Methanotorris igneus Kol 5: one gene and its partners. The main gene of each other region encodes a partner of the protein of the gene in region 3 in a complex. Links are inferred from orthologs where the notes say so. Each region holds a gene or a part of one and is shown on either strand. Other genes may lie near its edges. The genes, in order: METIG_RS04275, rpl12p, rpl18a, METIG_RS04915 and METIG_RS04680.

What was found.
Region 1: rpl18a (region 3) and METIG_RS04275 share a complex: the UniProt entries of both Methanocaldococcus jannaschii proteins name them as parts of the 50S ribosomal subunit. The link is inferred for Methanotorris igneus Kol 5 from one-to-one orthologs.
Region 2: rpl18a (region 3) and rpl12p share a complex: the UniProt entries of both Methanocaldococcus jannaschii proteins name them as parts of the 50S ribosomal subunit. The link is inferred for Methanotorris igneus Kol 5 from one-to-one orthologs.
Region 4: rpl18a (region 3) and METIG_RS04915 share a complex: the UniProt entries of both Methanocaldococcus jannaschii proteins name them as parts of the 50S ribosomal subunit. The link is inferred for Methanotorris igneus Kol 5 from one-to-one orthologs.
Region 5: rpl18a (region 3) and METIG_RS04680 share a complex: the UniProt entries of both Methanocaldococcus jannaschii proteins name them as parts of the 50S ribosomal subunit. The link is inferred for Methanotorris igneus Kol 5 from one-to-one orthologs.

The regions. Positions count from the first base shown.
Region 1 is NC_015562.1:877,508-881,590, forward strand. The notes cover bases 750-3,576. They hold METIG_RS04275 (50S ribosomal protein L13), read left to right. Parts: upstream 750-1,869; coding sequence 1,870-2,283; downstream 2,284-3,576. Other genes in these bases: METIG_RS04265 (DNA-directed RNA polymerase subunit D), read left to right, coding at 750-1,333; METIG_RS04270 (50S ribosomal protein L18e), read left to right, coding at 1,413-1,775; METIG_RS04280 (30S ribosomal protein S9), read left to right, coding at 2,296-2,703; METIG_RS04285 (DNA-directed RNA polymerase subunit N), read left to right, coding at 2,793-3,017; METIG_RS04295 (DNA-directed RNA polymerase subunit K), read left to right, coding at 3,178-3,360. Also shown: METIG_RS04255 (30S ribosomal protein S4), read left to right, coding at 1-218; METIG_RS04260 (30S ribosomal protein S11), read left to right, coding at 319-702; more of METIG_RS04265, read left to right, coding at 746-749; more of METIG_RS04300, read left to right, coding at 3,577-4,083. UniProt on the Methanocaldococcus jannaschii protein: This protein is one of the early assembly proteins of the 50S ribosomal subunit, although it is not seen to bind rRNA by itself. It is important during the early stages of 50S assembly.
Region 2 is NC_015562.1:948,971-952,107, forward strand. The notes cover bases 1-2,685. They hold rpl12p (50S ribosomal protein P1), read left to right. Parts: upstream 1-1,031; coding sequence 1,032-1,340; downstream 1,341-2,685. Other genes in these bases: METIG_RS04685 (50S ribosomal protein L10), read left to right, coding at 1-879; METIG_RS04695 (TATA-box-binding protein), read left to right, coding at 1,544-2,089; hisH (imidazole glycerol phosphate synthase subunit HisH), read left to right, coding at 2,218-2,685. Also shown: more of hisH, read left to right, coding at 2,686-2,814. UniProt on the Methanocaldococcus jannaschii protein: Forms part of the ribosomal stalk, playing a central role in the interaction of the ribosome with GTP-bound translation factors.
Region 3 is NC_015562.1:1,298,606-1,302,796, forward strand. Bases 477-3,411 are described here. They hold rpl18a (50S ribosomal protein L18Ae), read left to right. Parts: upstream 477-1,796; coding sequence 1,797-2,027; downstream 2,028-3,411. Other genes in these bases: METIG_RS06485 (50S ribosomal protein L31e), read left to right, coding at 771-1,022; METIG_RS06490 (translation initiation factor IF-6), read left to right, coding at 1,043-1,723; METIG_RS06500 (DUF2666 domain-containing protein), read left to right, coding at 2,112-2,531; mer (5,10-methylenetetrahydromethanopterin reductase), read right to left, coding at 2,605-3,411. Also shown: argB (acetylglutamate kinase), read right to left, coding at 1-445; more of mer, read right to left, coding at 3,412-3,600; 5-amino-6-(D-ribitylamino)uracil--L-tyrosine 4-hydroxyphenyl transferase CofH, read left to right, coding at 3,998-4,191.
Region 4 is NC_015562.1:984,908-989,083, reverse strand. Bases 1,163-4,082 are described here. They hold METIG_RS04915 (50S ribosomal protein L44e), read left to right. Parts: upstream 1,163-2,441; coding sequence 2,442-2,723; downstream 2,724-4,082. Other genes in these bases: METIG_RS04900 (RNA-protein complex protein Nop10), read left to right, coding at 4,076-4,082; METIG_RS04905 (translation initiation factor IF-2 subunit alpha), read left to right, coding at 3,209-3,991; METIG_RS04910 (30S ribosomal protein S27e), read left to right, coding at 2,778-2,963; METIG_RS04920 (hypothetical protein), read left to right, coding at 1,832-2,485; METIG_RS04925 (DNA polymerase sliding clamp), read left to right, coding at 1,163-1,790. Also shown: METIG_RS04930 (selenium metabolism-associated LysR family transcriptional regulator), read left to right, coding at 1-560; more of METIG_RS04925, read left to right, coding at 1,047-1,162; more of METIG_RS04900, read left to right, coding at 4,083-4,176. UniProt on the Methanocaldococcus jannaschii protein: Binds to the 23S rRNA.
Region 5 is NC_015562.1:946,865-949,986, forward strand. What follows is about bases 393-3,122. They hold METIG_RS04680 (50S ribosomal protein L1), read left to right. Parts: upstream 393-1,301; coding sequence 1,302-1,943; downstream 1,944-3,122. Other genes in these bases: METIG_RS04670 (DUF2067 family protein), read left to right, coding at 393-654; METIG_RS04675 (DNA-directed RNA polymerase subunit L), read left to right, coding at 731-1,030; METIG_RS04685 (50S ribosomal protein L10), read left to right, coding at 1,957-2,985. Also shown: more of METIG_RS04670, read left to right, coding at 49-392. UniProt on the Methanocaldococcus jannaschii protein: Probably involved in E site tRNA release. Binds directly to 23S rRNA. Protein L1 is also a translational repressor protein, it controls the translation of its operon by binding to its mRNA.

The DNA of each region.
Region 1 (4,083 bases), 420 kb from region 3 along the record:
AAGCAAGACAATTAATTGTCCACGGGCACATTGCTGTAAATGGTAGAAAAGTTACAGCTCCAAGTTACATGGTTACAGTAGATGAGGAAGACACCATTGACTACGCACCAAACTCACCATTTGCTTCTAAGGATCATCCTGAAAGAGTAAAAATTATGAGTGTTGAAGCTAAAGAAGGAGAAGAAAGTCAAGAGCAAGTTTCTCAAACTACTCAATAATTAATATTTTAATTTTTTAAAATTATTAATAATAATTATTGATAATATAATTATGTTAATTTTGAATTTAGTAAAAAAATAGAATTCAAGGTGATTATTAATGGCTGAAAAAGTCGAAAGGTGGGGAGTTGTCCACATATATGCGTCATACAACAACACAATAATCCACGTCACCGATATCACTGGAGCAGAAACAATTGCGAGAATTTCTGGTGGTATGATAGTAAAAAACCAAAGAGATGAGGCTTCACCTTACGCAGCAATGCAGGCTGCATTTAAAATTGCAGAAATTCTCAAAGAGAGAGGTATTGAAGCAGTTCATGTAAAAGTTAGAGCTCCAGGTGGACACAAATCAAGAACACCAGGTCCTGGAGCACAAGCTGCTATTAGGGCATTGGCAAGGGCAGGAATTAGAATTGGAAGAATTGAGGACGTTACACCAATTCCACACGACGGTACAACACCAAAAAAGAGTAGGAGGTAAATTACATACTTAATTTCTTTCGTCCTGTTTGAGGTGATGTAGTTTGATTACTATTAAAGAAAAAGAAAAAACCAGAATAGGGGAAATTTTTAAATTCACATTAAAAGCCCCTATATCATTCTCAAATGCCATAAGAAGAATTATGATTTCTGAAGTTCCAACTTACGCCATTGAAAATGTTTATGTTCATGAAAATACATCATCCATGCATGATGAAATCTTAGCTCATAGGTTGGGATTAATACCAATCAAAGGAAAACCTATTAGTGAAGATGAAGTTATAACCTTTACTTTAGTTAAAGAGGGGCCTTGCACAGTTTATTCATCTGATTTAAAATCTGAAAATGGAGAAGTAGCATTTAAAAACATACCTATAATAAAATTAAAAGAGGGGCAAAGAATAGAACTTGTATGTGAGGCAACTGTTGGTATTGGAAAAGTCCATGCCAAATGGCAGCCTTGTAATGCCACATACAAACAAATTGATGACGATGAAGTTGAATTTTTAGTTGAATCTTTTGGTAATATGGATCCAGAGGATATATTAAAGACGGCTGTTGAAATATTGAAAAATAAGGCAGAGACATTTTTATCAGAACTTGAAGCATCAGATCTCAAAAATGAAAATTAATTCAAAATTAATATTAATTAAATAAACTTCATTATTCATAATTTTTTATTGTAGCAAAAAAGGAAACACGGTGAGAAAAATGAAAAAAATAAGAGCCACAAACCCAAGACTTGTTGCATTAATACAAAAATTGAAAGAAGAAGCTTACAAAAATAATGCTAAGATTTGGAAAGATATTGCAAGAAGATTAGCAAAACCTGCAAGAAATAGAGCAGAAGTTAACGTTAGCAAAATAAACAGATACACAAAAGAAGGAGATGTTGTTGTAGTTCCTGGTAAAGTTTTAGGGGCTGGAACAATAAACCATAAAGTTACAGTTGCTGCATTTGCATTCTCAAAAACTGCTAAACAAATCATTGAAGCAGCAGGCGGGAGATGCATAACAATTGAAGAATTAGTTAAAGAGAATCCAAAAGGTTCAAATGTAAAAATCATGGCATAATTCACGTTGAATATTTTATTTAATTAACTTTAATTAACTTCAAATAATAATTATTTTTAGTTAACAATAATAAAAACACGTCATAGGTGGAATTATGGTGGTAGTAAATGCAGAAAATGCTGTTGTTGGAAGACTGGCATCATACGTAGCAAAAATGGCACTACAAGGGGAAGAAGTTATTGTTGTCAACGCTGAGAAAGCAATTATCACAGGAAACAGAGAATATATCCTCAAAAAATACTTACAAAAAAGAATGAGAAAGAGTATAACCAACCCAAGAAGAATGGGTCCAAAATATCCAAGAAGACCAGATGACATTGTAAGAAGAATTATTAGAGGAATGCTCCCATACAAAAAACCAAAAGGAAGAGAAGCATTTAAGAGAGTTAAAGTCTATGTTGGGGTTCCAGAGGGAATAACCATTGATGTAAACATGGTTCACAAGCCAAATACAAACAAATATATAACAGTTGGAGAGTTAAGTAAGTGGTTAGGTGCAAAATTCTAATGAGGTGATTAAATGAAAATTGTCCATACAGTTGGTAAAAGAAAAACTGCCATTGCAAGGGCAACAGCAAGACCAGGAAAAGGTAGAATCAGAATAAACAAAGTTCCAATTGAATTAATCGAGCCAAAATACAAAAGAATGAAGTTAATGGAACCTATAATCTTAGCAGGAGAAGAAGTTATAAAACAAATGGATATTGACGTTGTTGTTAAAGGCGGAGGAGTTATGGGACAAATGGATGCTGCAAGAACTGCAATCGGTAAAGCAATTGTTGAATTCACAGGAGACCCAAAAATAAAAGAGAAATTCCTTGCTTATGATAGAACACTCCTTGTCAGCGATGCAAGAAGAACAGAGCCACACAAACCAAGTAGATCAACAAAAGGTCCAAGAGCAAAAAGACAAAAATCCTACAGATAAATTGCCAACATTTATTCTATTATTCCCTTTTGCATTTAATTTCCAATTTGTATAGTGTTATTTTTCAGAGATTAACTATATTATCGGTGATGAATGTGATATTCCCAGTCAGATGTTTTTCTTGTGGAAATGTTATTGCTGAAGTTTATGAAGAATATGTCCAAAGAATACTCAATGGAGAAAGTCCAAAAGATGTTTTAGATGATTTAGGCATCAAAAAATACTGCTGTAGAAGGATGTTCATATCCCACAGGATTGACGAAAAAGGTAGAGAACTTATTGATGATATCATGGAACATGATAACTTGCTATAATTTTAGATATTATTCTAATTTTTGGGTATGAGGGGCCGTGGGGTAGCCTGGTCTATCCTGTGCGTCTGGGGGGCGTGCGACCCGAGTTCAAATCTCGGCGGCCCCACCATTTATTATGCTTATAGTTATCACCCTTACAATAAAGAATGGTGATCTTTATATGAAATTGACAAAATTTGAAGTTGCAAGAATGTTAGGTGCAAGAGCAATGCAGATTTCAGAAGGAGCTCCAATAACAATAGAAACTGATAAATCATCAACATTAGAAATTGCAATGGAAGAGATAAAAAAAGGTACCGTTCCTTTAAGAGTAAAAAGGCCAAAAATTGGTTCTGAAGAGTAAACGTATCATATTTTAATTTATTTTTTGATTTATACAATTTTTTATATAGTATCAAATTCTAAAAGGGGATATATGTGGAAAACACGACTATTATTGAAAGAATTACTGCAAAAAAAGTATTCAAAGGTTCAAAAATTAAAGTAATGATAACAACGGTCACAAACACAAGCATTGGTTATGATATAATCGATACAGAAAATCCCGACTATGTCATCTCAGACGTGGAGAATGTTATAGCACCAGAATTGGTAGGGTATCCAGCATCCAACCAAGATTTTATAGATTCCCTAATATGCAACGTTTCTGTTGATGATACAAGAACAACAATGGGAGTTTCTATAAGCGTAGCAAGAGCTGCAGCAAATAGCATGGATATCCCACTGTTTAAACATTTAGGCGGAGCTTTAATAACTGAATTGCCCATTGTTGGATGTTCTTTACTATCCGATAAAGAAGACAACAAATTAATCGCCATTCCTATGGCAGACTCTATTGGAGAAATTGTCGTTATTTATGACAAGATTTTAAATAAATTATCTGAAGTCTATGAAATCAAAAACATGCATGGAGAATTCGTTTGTAAGGATGTATTTAATGAAATCAATACATTTAAATCAATTGTAGAAAATGTTAAAGAAGAAGAAGATGTTGAAATTTTGGTTGGGGGGAAGGTAACAAGATATGATGAGAGAATTAATGAATTAGATTACTTAGAGTGTGATG
Region 2 (3,137 bases), 350 kb from region 3 along the record:
AAGATTAGAGGAAAGATGATTTTAAGAATGTCAAGAAACTCACTAATCATAAGAGCAATCAAAGAAGTTGCTGAAGAAACAAACAATCCTGAATTTGCTAAACTCGCTGACTATGTTGAGAAAGGGGCAGCAATCCTTGTTACAGATATGAACCCATTCAAGTTATTCAAAGAATTAGAAGCAAGTAAAACACCTGCTCCTATAAAAGGAGGAGCAATCGCACCTTGTGACATTAAAGTCCAAAAAGGTTCAACAGGGATGCCTCCAGGTCCATTCCTTGGAGAGCTTAAAAGTGTAGGTATTCCAGCAGCAATTGAAAAAGGTAAAATTGTAATTAAAGAAGATAAAGTTGTTGTTAAAGCAGGAGAAGTTGTTTCACACAAACTTGCTACAATTCTCTCCACATTAGGAATTAAACCAATAAAAGTTGGGTTAAACTTACTCGCTGCTTACGAAGATGGAATTATCTACACACCAGATGTATTGAAAATCGACGAAGAAGAATTCATTTCAAAAATACAAAATGCATACATGCATGCAGTCAACTTATCAGTTAATGCAGCAATTCCAACAAAAGCAACAATCGAAATGCTCATTCAAAAAGCATTCCTCAATGCAAGAGCAGTGTCTGTTGAAAGTGCATTCCTCACAGATAAAACAGCAAGTGACATTATTGGTAAAGCATACGCACAAATGTTGGCTCTTGCTGGAAAACTTAGTGATGATGCATTAGATGACGACTTAAGAGAAAGACTATCGGCAAGTGCAAGTGCTGCTGCTCCAGCTCCAGCAGCAGAAGAGAAAAAAGAAGAAGAGAAAAAAGAAGAGAAGAAAGATGACACCGCAACGGCAGCAGCAGGTTTAGCATTGTTGTTCTAAAACCCAAAATACCATATTTTTCTTAAGGAGTATGTCACCGAAAAATATATATAAGATACTGAAAAATACAAGAAAAACTAATTAAAACTTTATGTATGGAAAACATAACAACTAATTTAAGAAACACATATATAATTGTGGAGGTGTAGTTTATGGAATACGTATACGCAGCATTATTATTACACGCTGCTGGAAAAGAAATTACAGAAGATGCTGTCAAAGCAGTTTTAAGTGCAGCAGGTGTTGAAGTCGATGAGGCAAGAGTCAAAGCATTAGTTGCTGCATTAGAAGGAGTAAACATTGACGAAGCTATCGAAAACGCTGCAATGCCGGTTGCTGCTGCAGCTCCAGCTGCTGCTGCAGCTCCAGCAGCAGAAGAGAAAAAAGAAGAAGAGAAAAAAGAAGAGAAGAAAGATGACACAGCAGCTGCTGCAGCTGGACTTGCTGCATTGTTCGGATAAACGAAATTTCTTTCTTTTTTTATTTTATTTTAGAGACTTTAATCCACATATTTAGATATTTTTATGTTTTTGATTTTTTGATGTAAATTTTTTAATGTGACTATTTATACATCTATGCAACTAAATTTTTTGGTATTGTTAAAAACATTTATATATTTTATAAATCAAAAAGACTATTACTATATAAACAACATGGTGAAATCATGGAGCCAAAAATAAAAATTGTTAATGTTGTTGTCTCCACACAAATAGGCAGCGATATTGATTTAGAAGAGGCAGCATTGATATTAGACAACGCAGAATACGAACCAGAACAATTCCCAGGATTAGTTTGTAGATTATCAGATCCAAAAGTAGCTTTATTAATATTTAGAAGTGGTAAAGTAAATTGTACGGGGGCTAAAAGTAAAGAGGAGGCAGAAGTGGCAATTAAAAAGATAATTAAAGAGCTAAAGGATGCGGGGATGGATATAATCGATAATCCAGAAGTAAAAGTTCAGAACATGGTTGCTACTGCTGATTTGGGAATTGAACCTAACTTAGATGATATAGCATTGATGATTGAGGGTACTGAATATGAGCCAGAACAATTCCCAGGATTAGTTTATAGGTTAGACGATCCTAAAGTCGTGGTCTTAATATTTGGTAGTGGTAAAGTAGTTATAACTGGATTAAAAAGAGAAGAAGATGCAGAGATTGCATTAAATAAAATATTAGAAACTTTAAGAGAAATTGAAGAAATAATATAAAATATAAAAAACTAAGAAAACTTCAAAGACATCTATTTTCATTTTGTTCGTATAGATTTTATCGGTTACTCTTTATTTAATGTTTATTTTTTTATTGAATTATTGAATTAATAATAGCGGGGATGTTTATGATAGCAATAATCGACTACAATGCTGGAAATTTGAGGAGTATTAAAAAAGCCGTTGAATTATATGAGAAAAATGTGGTAATTACAAATGATAAGGAAGAAATTCTAAGTGCTGATAAAGTAATTCTTCCTGGTGTTGGTAACTTTGGAGATGCAATGAAAAATTTGGAAAATTTAAAGGATGCAATCTATGCCATTGTAAAAGAGGGTGTTCCATTTTTAGGTATTTGTTTGGGAATGCAGTTGCTCTTAGAGGAAAGTGAGGAATGTAAAGATACAAAAGGTCTTGGTATTATAAAGGGGAATGTGATAAAATTTAAAAATGTCGATAAAATACCACACATGGGATGGAACAACGTAAAAAAAGTAAGAGACATTCCTTTATTTGAAAATATAAAAGATAATGAATACTTCTACTTTGTGCATTCCTACTATGTGAATCCAACAGAGAAAGATGTGATAGCAGGGACATGCGATTATGGCGTAGAGTTCCCATGTGTTATTAATAAAGATAACGTTTATGCCACCCAATTCCACCCAGAAAAAAGCGGAAAAGTTGGATTGAAGATGATAGAAAATTTTGTTGAATTGATCTAAATGAAACTTTAGAAAAGTTTCATCAAAAGGGATGCACTGCCTCGCTTCGCTCGGTAGTGCCTCTTAGGGAGTTTAATATCATCTATTAAATTTCTTAATTTTGTTTTCTTGCTTTTATATACCCCCTGTTGAATTTTGGTACTAGAAAATTGGAAAAAAGTATTACTGATTTTTTCAAATTAAAATTGAGATTTTTTAATTATTTTAGTTTTTTGGTTTTATTTTGTATGTTTTAAGTTTGAGTTGGTTTTGGATTGTGTAAAATCTCTGCTAATTATTGAGATTTATTGGAGTGGTTGTGCATTGGATTTATAAATAATTTG
Region 3 (4,191 bases):
TAATCCTTTCTCCGTCCTTCTCAATGTATTTAATCTTCTTCCTTGCCTTAATTAAATGCCCTGACTTCCCAGATAACCCTACAGCTTTCCCTCCAAATTTACCAATCTTTGAGACAATTTCTCCATTTATCTTTCCAATCAACACCATCATTACAATGTCTAATGTTTCCTCATCAGTAACTCTAAGCCCGTGGATGAACTCTGGCTTTTTTCCCATTTTTTCCATTGCTTTATTTATTTCTGGCCCTCCTCCATGGACAACAACAGGGTTTATTCCAACGAACCTCAATAAAACAATATCTTTTGCAGTCCAATTTTTTGCATTTTCATCTATCATTGCATGTCCACCATACTTTATAACAAACCTCTTGTTTTGAAACTTTTGGATGTATGGGAGTGCTTCCATCAGGATCTCGGCTTTGCTTAGATTTGTTTTTTCTTCCATTTTTTCCCTCCGCAATTATTGCATTTTATAGTTTATGTGAAATTTTTATATAACTGAAATTTCATAAGTGATATCATCAATTCTAATGTTTTGCGGAATTCTTATCACTTATTTAAACATGATAAAATTTTAGATGGAGTGTGGTTATAGTTAATTTTAAAATAAGTATGAAAACATCATTCATAATGGTTATTTATAACGCAAACGGCTATAATGACAGTAAATAATTATAAATTCTAACGACCGCAATCTTTAAATATAATTTTTTTATACTTTAATTGATTAACGATAACAAGTATCATTTTTAATTTTTTCGGAGGTGTCAATAATGGAGGAGAGAATATACACCATCCCATTGAGAGACATAATGAACAAGTCAAAAAGAACAAAAAGAGCTCCAAGAGCAATTAGGAAAATAAGGGAGTTCTTAAAGAGACACATGAAGGCAGAGATTGTAAAATTAGACAACTCAATAAATGAAAAAGTTTGGGAAAGAAGTATTGAAAAAGTTCCACCAAGAATTAGAGTTAAGGCAGTTAAGGAAGGAGATGTTGTTAGAGCAACACTCGCAGAATAATTAAAAAAATTGTGATGACTATGATAATAAGAAAATACTTTTCTGGAATATCCACCCTTGGTGTTCTTGCCCTTGCTACTGAAAAATTTGCTCTTCTTCCATATATTGTTGAGGAAAATACAGTAGAAGAAATTAAAAAAGTTCTTGATGTTCCAGTAACACAATTAAATGTTGGTGGATGTTCTTTAATTGGTTCTTTGTGTGTAGCAAACTCTTACGGCCTTTTATTGCCAAATATTGTAAAGGATGATGAAGTTGAATTAATTAAAAACTTTTTAGAAGAGAATGACATTGACATCCAAATTAAAATACTAAACTCCAAAAACACGGCTCTTGGTAATTTAATACTTACTAATGATAAGGGATGCATAATTTCTGAGGAATTGAAAGGTTTTAAAAAGGACATTGAAGATATCCTTAATGTTGATGTTGACATTGGCAATATTGCAGAACTCCCAACCGTTGGAAGTAATGCAGTAGCAACTAACAAAGGATGTCTCGTGCATCCACTTGCAGACGATGAGGAACTTGAGTGGATTAAGGATGTTTTAAAAATTGACTGCATTGGTAGAGGAACTGCAAATAAAGGGGTTACATCTGTAGGGGCATGTATTATCGCAAACACTAAAGGTGCCATCGTTGGTGGAGATACCACAGGACCTGAATTACTAAGAATAGAGGAGGCACTTGACTTAATTTAACTTAATTTAAAATATCTTTTAAATTTAAAATAAAATAACAAAAACATAAAAACCCATATGGAAGGTGAGAAGCATGGTGAAGATATTTAGGATAAAAGGGGAAGTTTTGGGCAAAGATGAACCAATGGTATTTACAAAAGAATACAGGGCTTTAAAAGAGGAGCATGCTTTGGAGTTAATGTATTCTGAAATTGGTAGTAAACATCGTGTAAGAAGAAGAATGATAAAGGTTCATGAAGTTAAAGAGATTTCTGAGGATGAAGTTACTGACCCAATATTGAAGAAAATGTTAGCAATGTACTAAATTCTTTTTTCTTTTGATTTTGTTGCTTTTTTCTTTTATTTTTATGTTGTTTTAAGATTAAAATTTCTTTTGTTTGGTGATAAAATGGAGAATAGAATACAGTTTATTGCAAAGCACAATGATTGGTTTGTTGTAAAAAAGATGAACATTGATGATAAAACAGAGAATATTGAAATAGCAAGATTGCTAAGTTCTATTGACGAGACTGTTTTAAATAAACTGCCTGAATATTTGCCATTTGATATGAAAAAGTTGGAAGAGATTGCAGATGAGATTTACCAGAAGAAAAAAGGTAGAGTTAAAGAAGAGGATGTTGTTAATGCATTGATGAAACTTAAATCTCCATCAACAACAAAAAAATTGGGGGAAATTACAGATTCAAAAGAAGGTAAAGAGATTTTAAAGGTTATTTTAAACAATATAATTTTGGAGAGATTGGGTATAAAAACAAGAGTTGACCCAAAATTAATTGAGAAATATATTGAAAAAATGAATGAGGAATAATTTTCTATTTTTAAAATTGTTTTTTAAATTTAAATAAAAAAGAAAAGAAAAAAGAGGTATATATTTTATTTTTTTATTCTTTTAATGCAGGTATAACTTTCTTACCGATTAATTTAATTGCTGTTTCTTTGTTTGGTCCAATTGGTGAACCAGCAACGATTTGGGTTACTCCCATCTCAGCTAATTTCTTACATTTCTCAACAACTTCTTCTGGTGTTCCGTAGATTGAGAATGCTTCTAACATAGCATCGTCAACTGTTCCAAATGCGGTTCCGAAGTCCCCTTTCTTCAATGCTTCTCTAATTTTCTCAACTTTTTCCATGTCAATTCCATGTCTTTCTAAGACAACTGGTGGTGAACCTGCTGCAATAAATGCAACAACTGGAACTGCAGCTTGTTTGGCTTTTTCTGCGTTTTTATCAACTGACATACATGCGTAAGCAGCAACATCAATTTCATCCATGCTTCTTCCTGCTGCTTCAGCTCCTTTCTTAATTAATGGAATTGCTGCCTCAAAGTCTTTTGGGTTTGATGCGTTGATTAAGACACCATCAGCAATCATACCAGCAGTTTCTAACATTTTTGGTCCTTGAGCCCCAACATAAACAGGAACTTTCTTTTGAATTGGTTTTACAGCTAATGCTGCACCAGCAACTTTAACAACATTTCCATCGAATGAAACTCTCTCTCCTGCTAACAATTTTCTCATGACTTCAATGCTTTCTTTTAATGTTGTAACTGGTTTGACCCACTCAATTCCTAAAGCGTCAAATGTTGCCTTGTCTCCAGGTCCAATACCTAAAACAGCCCTTCCCCCTGATAATTCATCCAATGTAGCAATTGCTGATGCAGTGATTGCTGGGTTTCTAACGTATGGGTTTGTAACTCCCGGTCCTAATTTGATTTTGTTTGTTGCAGCTGCAATTGCAGTTAATGCCATGTAAACGTTTCTGTTGTTGTAGTGATCGGTAATCCAACAGTATTCAAACCCGTTATCTTCTGCTAATTTAACATAGTAACAGAGTTTTTGAATTGGTTCATTTGGGACAAACTCTATACCAAATTTCATTTTTTCACCCTTTTAACTTTTTACATTTCGAAATTTTTGATATCTATTAGTATTATTATTATCTTCTAATACCCAATAATTTAATTTTCCATTTAACTTAAATCGAAAAGTATATAAAGTATATATATTTCTGAATTTGCCATTAGAAACATTAATATGCATATTACAAACATTATTAACTCAAAATAAAATAAAAAATAATAAAAACCAAACGATAAAAATTTAATCAAAAATTTAAGATTAATTTAGAAGTTTATAGTTGTTTGCCTTACAAATGAATGAAGACTTCATTAAATTATATGAAGTAATTGACCTTTATTTGGAATATTAAATGGCAAAACAAAGTTTTGCCGTATAAAAATTAGTTTGAGTTGTATAAGTTCTTAGTGGTGGTCGAATGGATTTAGAAAAATTTAGAGAAAAAGAAATTTCAAAGAGAGAGTGTTTAGAATTGTTTGAAAATGATGAGTTATTTTTTGATGTTTTAAGATTTGCCGATGAATTGAGGAGGGAAACTGTTGGAGATATTGTTACCTATGTTGTTAATAGGAATATAAACTTTACAAATATCTGTATAGGGGATTGCAAATT
Region 4 (4,176 bases), 310 kb from region 3 along the record:
GTATTATAAGAGAGTATAGGAAAGAATTTAAGGATGTTGACTTCGAAATAACCATAACTGATTCAGAGAAATGCTTCAAAATGCTTGAAGAAGGTAGTGCAGATATTGCTGCTGTTGGGCATTTATATGATAAAAATTATGATTATGTTGTTATAGGGAAGGATAGGCTTGTTTTAATTGTTCCTCCAAATCATCCACTTGCTAAGAAAGGAGTGGCAACATTATCTGATATCTTAAAAGAGGATTATATAGATAGAGAAAAAGGTTCTGGTACAAGAGAAGTGATAATAAATGCTCTCCAAGATAGAGGATATTCAATAATGGATTTGCATGTTGTTATGAGTTTGGGTAGTACTTCTTCTGTTATAACTGCTGTTTCAGAAGGTTATGGAATAAGTATAATATCAGAGATTGCTGCAAAGAAAGCCGCAGAGGCAGGATTGGTTAAAATAGTTCCTGTTGAAGATTTGGATTTAACAAGGTATCTATACTTAGTAAAAGGAAAGAGACCAAAAAATCCAAGTGCTGTTAAATCTTTCTGGGATTTTGTATCTGAATAACATTATTATAGTCCGTTTGTAGTTTTTTACACTTATTTAACTACAATAATAAAATTTTTAAAAAACAATAATTATGCATAAAATTTTATAGTGTTCCTAATCTAATAAAGTATAGTCGTTCTACGAAATATAACACATCCACAAATCTTAAATTTCAATTTCTAAGCAAATTTAATAAAATTCTAATTTGAATTTGAGTTATGCTAAATGTCATTTATAGTTGTGTGCGCTAAGAGTTTAGGCGAAAACTTCTGTGGAGTTTTCGCTGCTCGAACCTTTTTTAAAGGTGTTAGAGAATAATTTATCTTTTTATTTCATTGAAAATTGTGGTCATTTATAAATGCAAACTACCCTATATTTTTCAAAAAACAAAAACATATAAAAGTGTGTTGTGGAATTATTATATTAAAAACTAAGTATTAAAAAATTAAGTAAAAACTAAAAATATAGTCAATTTCTTTTAGTCTTAGTGATATAGGTGAGATTATGTTTAGGGCAGTAATTAGTGAAGCTAAGGAATTCAAAAAGGTTATAGATGCCGCAAGCAATCTTTTAGATGAGATTTGCTTTGAAGTTAATGAAGAGGGTATAAAAGCGAGGGCAATGGATCCAAGTCATGTTGCCTTAGTAAGTATAGATATACCAAAAGAGGCATTTGAGGAATATGAGGCAGACGTTCATGATATCGGTGTTGACTTAGAGGCATTTAAAAAGATAATGAATAGGGCAAAGGCAAAAGACAAGTTAATTTTGGAGTTGGATGAAGAGAAAAATAAATTAAATGTGATATTTAAAGGGGCTGCTACAAGAAAATTTGCCCTCGCTTTGTATGATGTCTCATCATCAAACCTCCAAGTTCCAGATATTGAGTATCCAAATGAAATCTTAATTAAAGCAGGTCCATTTGTTGATGCGTTGAAGGATGCGGATTTGGTAAATGACCATGTAACTTTAAAAGTTGAGGATGGTAAGTTCATTGTTTATGCAAAAGGGGATTTGAACGAGAGTGAGACAATCTTTGAGGAAGATAGTGAGAGTATTATCAGCATGAACATTGGAGAAAATGCAAAGAGCACTTTCAACCTTGAGTATTTAAGAGATATGACAAAGGCAGCATCATCAAGTGATATTTTAAAAATATACTTGGGAACAGACATGCCTGTTAAGATTGAGTATGATGTTGCTGGAGCTAATTTGACATTTTTACTCGCTCCAAGGATCGAATCATAATCCTTTTTACCTTTTTTATATAAATCCAAATTGTGGTTGTTATGTATGAAAAAATAAAAAATTTATTTTTTGAGGAGATAAAATCTGATGATTTGCTAAATCTTTCCGAAAATTTTTATGAAGATGCAAGGGAGTATCTAAAAAATAATGATGATGAAAAAGAGGTGGAAAGGGCCAAATATTATCTAAGGGAACTGAGAAAATTAAGGATATATAAGGCACTTTATGGAGACAGAACAAATTTGTTGGAAGAAGAGAGGGAGATTTTAAGTCTCATTGAAGATATCGAGTATAAAAAGGAAGAAGAAGTTCCTAAAACTGAGGATTTGATTGAAGAAAATGTTGAAGATGAGGTTGTAGGGGAGGATTTGGGGTTTGATGATACCATAGAAGAAAGTTATGAAAATTTTGAGGATGGAGAAAACGAAGAAGTTGGTGAGGATGTTAGTAGGGATATTGAGAATGTAAATGCACAACCAAAACATATAAATATAAAAAAAGATATTGATGTTGTAAGGGTTATTCATAACTTCCCTGCTTTTACAGATGGGGATTATTGTTATATGTTAAAGAAGAATGATGTTGTAGCATTAAACAGGGAGATAGCAACGATTTTGGAGAAACACAATATAGTGAAGAAGGTGAATGTTTATGAAAATGAAAAAAAGGATAAGAAGATACTGTCCATACTGTAAAAAACACACAGAGCACATTGTAGAGAGAGCAAAAAAGAGAAAAGCAAGTGAATTAACTTGGGGTCAAAGACAATTCAGAAGAGTTTTAAGAGGTTATGGAGGTTACCCAAGACCTTTACCAGACAACGCTAAGCCAACAAAGAAGTTGGACTTAAGATACAAATGTACAGTTTGCGGTAAGATGCACACAAGAGCAAATGGTGGATTTAGGGTAAGTAAATTTGAATTAGTAGAGTAAATTTGTAATTTAATATGTAGAAACACTAAAAATTAAATTAAACAAGGTGGGAGCATGGACTTGATACCAACACCAAGAAGTAAATTTTTAAAAGTCCAATGCCCAGAGTGCAACAACGAGCAAGTAATATTTGGGTGCCCTTCAACAGTTGTAAAATGTTTAGTTTGCGGTAAAGTATTAGCAGAGCCAAGAGCATCAAAAGGATTAATCAAGGCAAAAATTTTAGAAGTCTTAGGATAATTTTTTTATCTTTTTATTTGGCTCTTTTGTTTTAATTAGAAATTTAAAGGTTTTTCTTTTATTTTTGGTTGTTGTTGCTGTATTTTTGGAAATCATGTTTTTTTGAAGTACATTTTGAGAAAATAAAAAATCTAAGAAATATTTATATATGTTTGGCTTTAAAATTTAAGTATAATCAAAAACTAAATTTAATTGGTAATTAGATGGTTTTGTTATCAAAAATTGTTATTATTGGAGGTGTTTTTATGAGAAGAGATTTTCCAGAAGAGGGAGATATAGTCATTGGAACAGTTATTGATGTTAAACCATTTGGGGCATTTGTTGAGCTCTTAGAATACCCTGGGAAGGAAGGGATGGTACACATTTCAGAAGTTTCATCAGGTTGGATTAAGAATATTAGGGATTACATTAAAAAAGGCCAGAGGGTTGTGGCAAAAGTAATGAGAGTCAATAAAGAAAAAGGGCAGATAGATTTATCATTAAAGAGAGTCACTGAACAACAGAAAAGGGCAAAAGTACAAGAATGGAAGAGGTTCCAAAGAGCAGAAAAAATGCTCGAAATGGCTGCACAGAAGTTAGGAAAAAGTTTAGAAGAGGCTTGGGAAGAGGTTGGTTATTTGTTGGAGGAAGAGTTTGGAGAACTTTACAGTGCTTTTGAGGGCCTTGTTATTGAGGGTAAGGATTTATTGGCTGATTTGGATATTCCACAAGAGTGGGTAGATGTATTATATGAGATTGCAAAAGAAAACATTGAATTAACAAACGTTAAGGTTGAAGGGTTTGTTGAATTGAAATCCTTAGCACCGAATGGAGTTAAAATTATTAAAAAGGCATTAACAAATGCTTTAAAAGCAAATCCATACGAGGACGTTGAGGTTAAGATAACCTATGTTGGTTCACCAAAATATAGAATAGAGGTTATCGCTCCAGATTATAAGAGTGGGGAAGAAGTTTTAAAGAAGGTTGCTGATAAGGCAATAGAATACATGGAAAAACACGGTGGGGAAGGAAAATTCTATAGAGAATAAGAAAATCATAATTAATTTTATTTTTATTTTAATTGATTTTAGTTGCTTTTTGTCTTGTTTTTAATAAGTTCAAAATGTGAGACAATGAGAATGAAAAAATGCTTAAAATGTGGGAGATATACTTTAAAAGAACTTTGTCCCAATTGTGGAGAAAAGACTATGGTTCCAAAGCCTCCAAAGTTTTC
Region 5 (3,122 bases), 350 kb from region 3 along the record:
GGACGAAAATTTTTATACTCCATCTTATATATTTAATTTGGTGAGAAAATGAGAAAAGTCATTACTGCAAAAACATCATGTAGTGAAGAAATGCTTGAAATTTGCGATAGAATATCAAAATTAAACATTGACTGCTTAATAGAATCAAGAGAAAATTTGTTGAGGATTAAGATTTTTGGTTATGACAAGGATTCAATTGTTGAAAATTACAGAACAATAGTATCAATAATAGAGAGAGTCCACAGAAAATATACAAAAGATGAAGAAGGAATGTATGAATATAGTTTAAGTGATTTGAAATATCCTGTAAACAAGGATTTAATAATCGATACCTTAAAAGCTTTAGGTCATAATGTTAAGTATTTAAAGGAAGAAGGTGTTATTAAAACTTCACTTGAATTGGATAAGTTAAATGAAATTTTATGTGAGTTGAATGAAATTTATGGGGAACTTGCATTTAGAAACATTGGTTCAAAACCAGTAAAGAATGTTATTGTTCTTGCGGCCTATTTAACTGGTAAAGACGTTGATGAGGTAATTGAAGAAGGACTCGAAAAGGAATTTTTCAGGGAAGAAAATGGAAGAATCGTATTAAATAAAGATATAAAGTTGGCAAAAAAGGAACTCGCAGGAATAGAAGTCGAAAAACAATAAATTAAAGTTAATTTAATGTAAATTTAATTTAAAATTTTTTCTTTTAATTTTCATAAAATAAAGGAGGAGATAAATTATGGACAAAAAAATGGTAAAAATTTTAGAAAAAAAAGAAAATTTAATAGAAGTTGAGTTGTTAAATGAAGACCACTCATTGTGTAATGTGTTAAAGGATATTTTGCTAAATAAAGATGGTGTTTTGATGGCCTCCTATTCAATAGACCACCCAGTTTTAGACCCCAACACCGGAAGATATATATCAAACCCAAAGTTATTGGTTAAGACCAAAGAAGGTATTAATGCAGAAGAAGTTTTAAAAGAGGCACTAAAGGATTTAATAAAGATGTGTGACGAATTATTACAGAACATAAACTAAGGATAAAATATAAAAAACATGAGGACAGTTAAAGTTAAATACCTCTTATGATATTAATTAGGCATAATATCAATCTATTAAATTTTTAGCATGCATACAAATCAATAACAAATCTACTTTTTTCAATACATTATTTTAAAAATTAAAGAATAAACAATCACGTATGGTTAAAAATCGTAATTTTTAGCTAAGCTATCTTTGCAGTAATATTTATATAATAGGTTATGTATAGTAATGATGCTCTATACACTAATTAAAGGGAGGCAATAGCATGGACAGAGAAAAGATATTGCAAGCAGTGAAGGAGGCTCGCCGCCTTGCGAAGCCGCGAAACTTCACACAGTCATTCGACTTAGTAGTGAACCTCAAGGAATTGGACCTATCAAGGCCAGAGAACAGGTTAAAAGAAGAAGTAGTATTGCCTCATGGAAGAGGTAAAGAAGCAAAAATCGCGGTTATCGCAAAAGGGGATTTGGCGGCTCAGGCAGAAGAATTAGGTTTAACTGTTATTAGAGAAGAGGAATTAGAAGAATTAGGTAAAGACAAAAGAAAAGCAAGAAAGGTTGCAAATGCTCATGATTTCTTCATAGCTCAGGCGGACATGATGCCTTTGGTTGGTAGATACCTTGGTCCAATATTAGGTCCAAGAGGGAAGATGCCAAAACCAGTTCCTGCAAATATCAATTTAAAGCCATTAGTTGAAAGACTTAAAAAGACAGTTGTTGTAAACACAAGAGATAAACCAATATTCCATGTTTTAGTCGGTAATGAAAAGATGAGTGATGAACAAGTTGCTGAAAATATCGAGGCCATATTAAACACAGTCGCTAAGAAATACGAGAAGGGGCTTTACCACGTTAAAAGTGCATATGTAAAACTCACAATGGGGCCAGCAGTTAAAATAGAAAAATAAGGGGATGGAAAAAATGACATCAGCAGTAGCAACACAACGTAAAATTGCCCCTTGGAAAATTGAGGAGGTAAAGACATTAAAGGAACTCCTCAAAAGTAAACCTGTCGTAGCAATAGTTGACATGATGGAAGTTCCTGCAAGACAGCTCCAAGAGATTAGAGATAAGATTAGAGGAAAGATGATTTTAAGAATGTCAAGAAACTCACTAATCATAAGAGCAATCAAAGAAGTTGCTGAAGAAACAAACAATCCTGAATTTGCTAAACTCGCTGACTATGTTGAGAAAGGGGCAGCAATCCTTGTTACAGATATGAACCCATTCAAGTTATTCAAAGAATTAGAAGCAAGTAAAACACCTGCTCCTATAAAAGGAGGAGCAATCGCACCTTGTGACATTAAAGTCCAAAAAGGTTCAACAGGGATGCCTCCAGGTCCATTCCTTGGAGAGCTTAAAAGTGTAGGTATTCCAGCAGCAATTGAAAAAGGTAAAATTGTAATTAAAGAAGATAAAGTTGTTGTTAAAGCAGGAGAAGTTGTTTCACACAAACTTGCTACAATTCTCTCCACATTAGGAATTAAACCAATAAAAGTTGGGTTAAACTTACTCGCTGCTTACGAAGATGGAATTATCTACACACCAGATGTATTGAAAATCGACGAAGAAGAATTCATTTCAAAAATACAAAATGCATACATGCATGCAGTCAACTTATCAGTTAATGCAGCAATTCCAACAAAAGCAACAATCGAAATGCTCATTCAAAAAGCATTCCTCAATGCAAGAGCAGTGTCTGTTGAAAGTGCATTCCTCACAGATAAAACAGCAAGTGACATTATTGGTAAAGCATACGCACAAATGTTGGCTCTTGCTGGAAAACTTAGTGATGATGCATTAGATGACGACTTAAGAGAAAGACTATCGGCAAGTGCAAGTGCTGCTGCTCCAGCTCCAGCAGCAGAAGAGAAAAAAGAAGAAGAGAAAAAAGAAGAGAAGAAAGATGACACCGCAACGGCAGCAGCAGGTTTAGCATTGTTGTTCTAAAACCCAAAATACCATATTTTTCTTAAGGAGTATGTCACCGAAAAATATATATAAGATACTGAAAAATACAAGAAAAACTAATTAAAACTTTATGTATGGAAAACATAACAACTAATTTAAGAAACACATATATAATT